DNA from 4 places in the Shewanella colwelliana genome. Region 3 is predicted to be linked to each of the others. Evidence: predicted binding sites of a transcription regulator. Region 3 holds the regulator's gene; each other region holds the start of a gene.
What was found. The regulator sigma-54, encoded in region 3, starts transcription at its own class of promoters, with help from an activator protein. The targets are predictions, from matches to a motif close to GTTGGCACGNNNNTNGNNT.
Positions count from the first base shown of each region.

Region 1: BEL05_RS03915 (DUF3192 domain-containing protein) is a predicted target of sigma-54. The motif match lies at 1,314-1,332, and genes of this name have one in related genera.
Region 2: BEL05_RS07280 (flagellar hook-length control protein FliK) is a predicted target of sigma-54. The motif match lies at 1,192-1,210, and genes of this name have one in related genera.
Region 4: BEL05_RS04755 (nitric-oxide reductase large subunit) is a predicted target of sigma-54. The motif match lies at 814-832, and genes of this name have one in related genera.

Region 1 covers NZ_MCBT01000011.1:55,756-57,959, reverse strand. Annotated here, with positions in the region: gene syd (SecY-interacting protein) at 1-105, shown strand, start outside; gene BEL05_RS03925 (Zn-ribbon-containing protein) at 115-888, opposite strand; gene BEL05_RS03920 (hypothetical protein) at 888-1,223, opposite strand; gene BEL05_RS03915 (DUF3192 domain-containing protein) at 1,371-1,742, shown strand; gene BEL05_RS03910 (DUF2789 family protein) at 1,819-2,049, opposite strand; gene BEL05_RS03905 (GNAT family N-acetyltransferase) at 2,185-2,204, shown strand, end outside.
Region 2 covers NZ_MCBT01000018.1:128,341-130,544, forward strand. Annotated here, with positions in the region: gene BEL05_RS07280 (flagellar hook-length control protein FliK) at 1-1,094, opposite strand, end outside; gene fliJ (flagellar export protein FliJ) at 1,264-1,710, opposite strand; gene fliI (flagellar protein export ATPase FliI) at 1,745-2,204, opposite strand, start outside.
Region 3 covers NZ_MCBT01000043.1:126,605-128,808, forward strand. Annotated here, with positions in the region: gene lptB (LPS export ABC transporter ATP-binding protein) at 1-506, shown strand, start outside; gene BEL05_RS13600 (RNA polymerase factor sigma-54) at 633-2,117, shown strand; gene hpf (ribosome hibernation promoting factor) at 2,148-2,204, shown strand, end outside.
Region 4 covers NZ_MCBT01000013.1:29,162-31,365, reverse strand. Annotated here, with positions in the region: gene BEL05_RS04755 (nitric-oxide reductase large subunit) at 1-769, opposite strand, end outside; gene BEL05_RS04750 (LpxL/LpxP family Kdo(2)-lipid IV(A) lauroyl/palmitoleoyl acyltransferase) at 974-1,900, opposite strand; gene BEL05_RS04745 (hypothetical protein) at 2,119-2,204, shown strand, end outside.

The DNA of each region.
Region 1 (2,204 bases), on a different contig from region 3:
TGCCCGCCGCAATTAGTGGTGGAGGAGTCTATGGCAAGCATAGACCACCCAGGCATTTGGCAACGCTTTAAAATAATGTGGCAAAATCTACTGGGTAAGCGTTAGCCCTGCGAGTTATAGGTGATCCCAAGAGATATTTGACACGATGCGGCAGTCGTCGCAGCGAAAGTGAAACAGCTCAAGTAATGGCTCCTCAAGTAGCCATTCATTATTGCCGCATTTAGGGCATGAACGCGCCTTTTCATGGGCTAAGCTTTCACCACCAACGCGGTATAGGTAGTAATAGGTTGGGATTTTAGTCAGATATTCAATTCGCCCACGTAGGTCCCAACCTCTGCGAAATAGATCGCTATCACAAAGGGTTAACTCTGCCAGTGCCGCAAACTCTGCTTGAGTTGCGGCCGCCATTTGCAGCTCATCACAGGCCTGCCACTCAGTTTGCCATTTTATCACGCGTTTGTGATCACCATTAAAAGTGGCTGGGATTTTGTAAAGTGGAATAGGTTGTAACGTATCGCCATTTCGCAGTGGTGAACACATGTGAACATAGCTAGTGTATAGCAGTTGCCAACTGGCAGGTTCTGTACTGCTGACTTCAGAATTAATATCTTGGCCAATATATTTCTCTCTCGGGTGCAGTAGTTTAGCATCGGTTAAACTCTGCAAAGCACGTTCAACCCATGGACTATTATAGCGTTTGGCTAAACTGCTCTTTTCTGGCATCAGTAGACGCACTTTAAATTCACCATCGTTAAAGGCGACCGCAAATTCTCTCCCTAGTACTTGACCATTAGCGCGATAGGCTTCAAGTAAGCCGTTTATTGCCTGCTCCGCAGCGGAGATAGTGGTGTTATCGAAGCATTCAAATCTTAATTCAATGACGTGCATTAATGGTTATCTCGGTTGTTTAGCGCTGTTTCCAACATTTCGATACGCGCAATAAGTTGCTGCTGTTGTAACTGCAACGCTGTTACTTGCGTTACCAAGGTTGCGATAGAGTGCGGTGTCGGTTGTTCAGTTTCCTGATTCGCTACATTTGTGGAGTCAAATACCAGCGCGGCAACCTCTTCTTTAGATAGCGCTTTAAAGCGTTGTAATCCCTGTACCAATATTGGCATTGGGAGCTGTTTACCTAGGCGAGATTTTATCAGCGCTAGGCTCGGAGTCTTGCCTGACGAGGCGATTGACTTAGCCGCAGCAAGGACCTGTTCGATGGGACTCATAGTTAGTAAATTTCCTCACTAATTAGCAATATATTTAAACCACACCTAATAATAGATAAGCTAAGTCTATATAAAACAATGCGATAACTGTTTGGCACAAGCTTTGCTTTAACGCTGCTAGGTATAATAGATAAACAGGAAGTTAAAGTGAAAACAAAATTATTAAGCTTAGTATTAGTTAGTGTTGCTAGTATAGGTCTTTCAGGCTGTGTATTAAACATCGGTGAAGGAGAGGGGCAGTGGAGTAACACTGATTCTTGGGAGCGTGTACAAGATCAAAATCGTGCAAATATAGCCAAGCTAACCATGGGAATGAGTCGTGAGCAGGTGATGGCATTAATGGGTACTGCAGATTTTAATGAGGCCTATGTTAAGCAAGATAAAGAGATATATGTGCTCTATTATCGCACTCAAAGAGTTCGAGGCGATGGCACCACCACCAAAGATGAGTGTACGCCAGTGGTACTAACCAACAACGCTGTTGTAGGTTGGGGTCCTAAAGCCTACGCCGCGATGTAATTCACTGAGCCGCTATATTGAATGACCAAGGATAGGATGTTCAATTAGCGGCAGCGTCTTCCTAAGCTCATTGTTATTAGTCTCTTAATTGCGCATCTAGCTGATCGATAATTTCGGTCCATTGAGCATCTTGTTCATGCGCTTCTTGCAGAAAATGGCGCTGTGCCTCATTCCAAAAGCTAGCCTGTGTAATATGTATATTTGCGCTGATTCTGTGTTGACTAATAAATTGTGCAATCGCTTGCGGATGGTTAGCTAGCCCAAGTTGTGCAAACAAGTTAGTCAGTTCTGGTAATGTTCTATCCATTTTTTTCCTTCATGTCTAATGATCAACCCTTTTAATAATGGAACATATTACTAAGGTGTCCAATTGATTAAAGTTTGCACTTTTTTACAAGCTTGTTACATTGGTGAATGTTGATATAGATCAGGGAATACAGTGATGCATACAGCAGCACCAGA
Region 2 (2,204 bases), on a different contig from region 3:
CTGGAGGTATCGGCGAACTCTTGTCCAGCTGGCTGGGAAACAAGGATCTTTTGCATTGTGACTTCAAGTTTAGCCTGCTTAAGATCCACCGTTGGCACATTCCCTTGGTTCACCTCAGTTTTTGCTACCTTAATATACTGGCTTTCAGTGTCTTTTTGTTTAGCTTCACCTAAAATACTACCACGTTCAGAAAGCGACTCTGACGATGGTAATACTGATGATTTCCCCTCCGTCATGGTCGGTTTATTCTCGCTATTCACCATTGCATTCACATCAACTTTGCTATTTGGGTTCACCGTTACAGGGGCGACTTCTGCACCATGCTTACCCGAATTGGCAATAGTTGTCTCTGCACCGTTAAGGTCTGCAGTTGCTAATAGACCGAGAATTCCCTTAGCTTCCGTGACAGCTTGTTGCAGCTTTAAAGGGTCATCGCTTTCTATCGCAATAAGTATCTCATTGAGTGCTTGTGGCGGTAGCGCAGACAATTGCTGCTCAGATAAGCCACTTTGGGTGACTAAGCTGTTAATTTGCGATGATGTCAGTTGGTTAAGTTGCAACTCAATCTCTTGCTCCCCAAGCGCCACATTGTCATCACTATCTGATACGGCTGGAGCAAGCACCGCATTGTCATCGCTATCACTAATCAAGCTGGAATTAAGCTCTGTATTCACTTTATCACTAATGACTTCTACCACTGAAGTCGCTTCCGCGGTGTTATCAACATCTTGCAAATTAGCGATATTAGACATCTCCCCCACTGGAAGCGGCAAATTTGCGCCGCCAACGGCAAGCGTCTCTTCCTCAGCTAATTGTGTCGCCAGGTTAATTTGCGCCAATACATGAGACACCTCATCGCTATTTTTAGCCTCTTTGGGCTCAACTTCAGTGTCAAAGGAGGTATGGGTAGCAGGCATTGGCTCAGCATTACCTGAGGATGCAGCCTCTTGTTTCGTATTCACCGATGCTTGTTCCAAGGCGATAGAAAACTCACTATTTTCAGTGCCTTTAGCCGCCGAGCTAGCAGACACTCGTGATACTTTATCACCAGTAACGTCCACATTGGCTAATAGTACATTGGTCATTTGTGGCATATTTCCTCCAACCCCGATTGAGACGACGAGCCTCAACTTCAATTCTGGCAGCAAGCGTCAATTAACTGCTATGAGTCCTAACTAATATTACAAATTAAAGCAAAAAAAATGCCAAGTGTATGGTAGTTATGTTTTTTATGGGGAGTGATCAGTGAGTTGCAGGCACAGACTAACGACGTGGCTGCCTAAAAAACTGCTGAGACGCAAATTCATCAGTCATTTTCTGCTCTTGCTTTCGCGCTAGCAACGCTCTTTGCTCCGCTTTGTGCTCTAGCAGTAGCTCAACGGCTTTACGTTTCTGCTGCTTAGCTTGCCAATTTTGCTGACTATGACTTTTTTGCACTTCAGCTTGTGACACAGCAATGACCTGTTGAGAGATTGCGTCATCAATCTGCCGAATAAATTGATGAAACTGATGATAGTTGCTGGCCGAGATCACGCTACCTTGTTGTTGCTCCATCTGCTTCATATAGTCAAGGCGATAGTTTTGCAACGCCTGCTGTTGATCCAAGCACTTTTTAAGCGTGATTTGAACCGACTTCAGTTGCAATGCCGCTTTTTCTTCTGCCTCTAAAGCCAGTTTTAATACCGTATCTAAGGGATCATGTTTAGCCATTACATCCACTTCTTATCTAAAATAGTGTGTGTCATCAGACTTGGCATTGCGCACTTAACTGCCCAAGCATCAAAGCGCTGCTATCGAATGAGATCGCTTCTTTCATCGTTTGACGTAAAAATGCGTTCATTGCAGGCTGCAATCTAATGGCATTGTCAATACGTGGATCACTGCCTTGGGTATATGCTCCGATAGAGATTAGATCGCGATTTTGCTGGAAAACAGAGTACATCTGCTTCACTCTGCGTGTTGCTTCAAGGTGGGCCTCACTAATAACCATAGGTGCTACACGACTGATTGATGCCTCGACGTCAATAGCAGGATAGTGCCCAGAATCAGCGAGTGTCCTTGATAGCACGATATGACCATCTAAAATCGCGCGTGCTGCATCCGCAATAGGATCTTGCAAGTCATCCCCTTCGGTTAACACCGTATAAAAAGCGGTAATCGACCCTTGACCAACACCGCCATTTCCGGCGCGTTCAACGAGTTTG
Region 3 (2,204 bases):
TACGTGCGCGCAAAGGCATTGGTTACCTACCACAGGAAGCCAGTATTTTCCGTAAGCTTACCGTGCGTGACAACATCATGGCGGTGCTGCAAACGCGCAGCGAGCTCAATAATGATGAGCGCGAAGAGCAACTAGAGCACCTGCTTGAAGAGTTTCATATTACCCATATCAGAGACAGCTTAGGCATGGCCCTTTCTGGAGGCGAACGTCGCCGAGTTGAAATTGCACGCGCTCTGGCCGCTAACCCTAAATTTATTTTGCTAGATGAGCCGTTTGCGGGGGTTGACCCAATCTCGGTTATCGACATCAAAAAAATCATTGAACAGCTCAAAAACCGTGGACTGGGTGTGTTAATCACCGACCATAATGTACGAGAAACATTAGACGTGTGTGAAAAGGCCTATATCGTTAGCCATGGCAACTTAATCGCTGAAGGCACACCTGCAGAGATCTTGGATAACCAACAAGTGCGAGCGGTGTACTTAGGCGAACAATTCAAGCTATAGTTAATTTAGAAGCGCTATAACAAAGCGTATCTCCTTGACCAAAGCGGAGTATGGGTTACCCGCTTACCTCAAGGAATAATCAAGCTTTCTCATTTAAAAAATTAAAATCAAGGGAATAGCAGTACGATGAAAGCGTCACTTCAGCTCAAAATGGGTCAGCATTTAACCATGACTCCACAGTTACAGCAGGCGATTCGTCTGTTGCAATTGTCGTCACTGGAACTGCAACAAGAGATCCAACAAGCATTAGAATCTAATCCGTTACTCGAGTTAGATGAAGAGCAAGAGGGTGCCAACACCGAATCACAGCAAGATGACGGCGATAACTTTGATACTAACTACGATAACAAGATTGAAGTTGATTCCAGCCAAGATAATTCGAGTTTAGAGACGTCTGACGCCCTGACTCAAGATTCCATGCCCGATGAGTTGCCCGTAGATACCACTTGGGATGAGATGTATACCGCTTCCCCCAACTCAAGTTCTGGCGCAATGCGTGATGACGATATGCCTTTCCAAGGTGAAACTACCGAGGGCCTCTACGAACACTTAGAGTGGCAAAAAAATCTCACCCCTTTTTCAGACAATGACTTGGCCATCGCCACCGCAATTATTGACGCTATTGATGAGCGTGGATATCTCACCCAAAACTGTGATGATATTCTTGAAGCTATGGGCGACCCTGAAATAGAGCTCGATGAAGTTGAAGCAGTTTTAAAACGTGTGCAACACTTCGACCCCATAGGCGTAGCCGCTAGGGACTTAAGTGAATGCCTCACGATTCAGCTAACACAATACAGTAATGACACGCCACACATCGACAATGCAAGAATGCTTATCAGCGAACACTTAGACCTGATCGCAGGGCGTGATTTCCGCTTATTGATGCGCAAAACTAAGCTAAAAGAAGATGATCTGCGTGATGCAATTGCGCTGATTCAGACTCTGAATCCACGCCCAGGATTAGCCATTACAGCCAGTCGTGATGAGTACGTGATCCCAGATGTTACAGTGACCAAGAAAAAAGGCCGCTGGGTGGTTGAGCTAAATCCAGATAGTATGCCTAAAATTAATGTTAACCAGCATTATGCGGCAATGGCACGAAGTACCAAGAGCCAAGCTGACGGACAATTTATCCGTGGTCACCTTCAAGAAGCAAAGTGGTTTTTAAAGAGTCTAGAAAGCCGTAACGACACACTACTTAAAGTCACCAACTGCATCGTTGATTTCCAACAGGGTTTCTTTGAATTTGGTGAAGAAGCGATGAAGCCCATGGTGCTCAATGATATCGCCGAAGCGGTTGAAATGCATGAATCCACTATCTCGCGTGTGACCACCCAAAAATATATGCACACCCCACGCGGTATTTTTGAACTAAAATATTTCTTCTCCAGCCACGTTGGTACCGATGATGGTGGAGAATGCTCATCAACAGCGATACGCGCCTTTATTAAGAAGCTTGTTGCTGCTGAAAACCAGAAGAAACCATTAAGCGATAGCAAAATGGCACAATTATTGGCTGAACAAGGGATTAAGGTCGCTCGACGCACCATTGCTAAGTATCGAGAGGCGATGTTGATCCCGCCGTCGAATCAGCGCAAAAGTTTATAATCAACAACTGGAAACCGGAGGAGTAAATTTATGCAAATAAACCTGACTGGGCACCACATCGAGATAACCCAATCTCTACGGAACTAT
Region 4 (2,204 bases), on a different contig from region 3:
CACTTGCATGATGCCAAACTAAGCCGCCAATACCGGCAATCAGGGTAATAATACTTAAGATTGACCACACGATGTTATCAGAAGTTGGTGTATTACCGATCTGTGGATCATAAGGCCAGTTATTAGTGTAGGTGTAGGACTCTCCTTGGCGCTCTGTGACGGCTGCCCAAGCGCCCCAAAATAGGAAGGCATTAAGCTTTTCTCGTCTAGCGAGATCCGGCACAGTGCCCTCTTTCATTGCATACTGCTCTCTGAGCACTGACAATTTAGGGTCATCACCAAATAATGCCAGATAGTGTTCGACGACCTGACCGATCGCCTGAATACGGGTAGCTGACAGGGTAATGACACTGTTGCCTTGGGGATCGGTGACGACACTGTTGGCGCGAATATCCTCGCGTAATGCTTGCTCCAGTGCAGCTTGAACTTGAGAGTTGAGTTCATTGAAGGGCAAGTTGTGGCGTGCTTTAGCTGTGATATCTAACCAAGCTTGTGCTTCTTTATGCAGCCAATCTGCAGTCCAGTCTGGTGCAACGTAGGAACCGTGTCCCCAAATTGAACCCAACTGATGGCCACCCATTGAACGCCAGACCAGTTGACCTTGTTCAATATCATTTTTGGTGAAGATAGGGCTGCCTTGTTCATTAACAAAGGCGGTGGGAATCGGGGGCTTTTCTCGATAGATCTCACTGCCAATACTTAGCAGTACCGTGAAGGATGCAATAAGTACCACTATCAGTGCTATTGCAGTTAGCCGTTGCTTGCTCATAAAACCTCTCAGCGCAATATATTTTAGTATAAGTTGCACTGATATAGCACTAGCTGTGCCAGCTTTGTATCTTATTGTTTTTATGTGGTTTAGTGTTTTTTATTTACGCTATTACTGTCATTATGACACTCAGTGTAAGTAGTCAATATGACATTGGGGTGTCTTAATGACAGTGCGCTATATCACTGCCATCGAGTGCAGGGGTTACTGATATAAAGAGGGGTCGTCTTTATTTGGTCGAGTTTTGAAACGGCGATGTAACCACATATATTGGGCGCGATTACGATCAATGATTGATTCGACGATTTGATTACCACGTTTGGCGTCTTCAAGCTCATTCTCACCGGGGAAATCGTCCAATGGCGCCTGTATTTCAATGCTGTAGCCGTTATCATCATCGTTGCGGACGACGGCAAAGGGGAGCACTTTGGCTTTACCCAGTTTGGCGAGTGTCGTGGCACCGGTTATCGTGGCGGCATCGGGGACGGCGAAAAAAGGAATAAATACCGCACTCGAGCGGCCAAAGTCTTGGTCTGCGGTATACCAAATTACATCAGGGCTTCTTAAGCTGCGCACCATTTGACGGATATCGCGTTTAGCGACTAAGCCTTTGTTAGAACGTAAGCGCCCATTGACCTGCAGATACTCCATCAACGGATTATTATGGGGCCGATAGACACCAATACCGGGTTGGAATTGGCCAAAAATACGTGCCCCCATCTCAAGAGGAAGACAGTGCACCGCAAATAGGATGACACCTTGGCCGGCGGCTAAGGTCTGCTCTACATGGGCTTGTCCTTTAATGGTCATGTGCTGCTGTACTTTGCTATCTGGCCACCACCAAGCGTTGGCAATATCGAAAATAGCTTTACCCGTTTCTTCAAAGTTTTGGGTGAGCAGTACTGCTTGGTCTGCTGCCGACATCTGTGGAAAACACAATTCAATATTACGCTTGGCCGTGTTAACTCTACCTTTGACAAGCTTCATGGCCAATCGGCCAATGGCTTTTCCTAGGCGCATCTGTTGGCGTAAAGGTAACAACTGGCTTAACCGCATAATGGCCACGCCTAGCCAGATAAGCCAGTACTTTGGATGATAAAAAGAGGATGAGAAGCTTGCTTTTTCGACCACGGAAACCTAAATGTGTTAATCAAAACGAGCCCACATTCTACCGCAATTAGTGGAGGGGATTGGTATAATCACTGACAATTTTTTAAAAAGAGTAGCTGGATCATGCTCCAATACCTATCTGCTTCAAAGCGAGCAGGGGAGGGCCACATTAACTTGCTTGCACGTTTGCGCTATACAGACTCTCATACTCAAGATAATCTGTTACCTAGGGCAAGCAGATGCATATTGAGGTTGGCTATCGAGTGTTAGCAGAAGCGTTATTTATCGCTAGCGGCTGGTTTTGGGCGCCGATCAGCCAGACGTC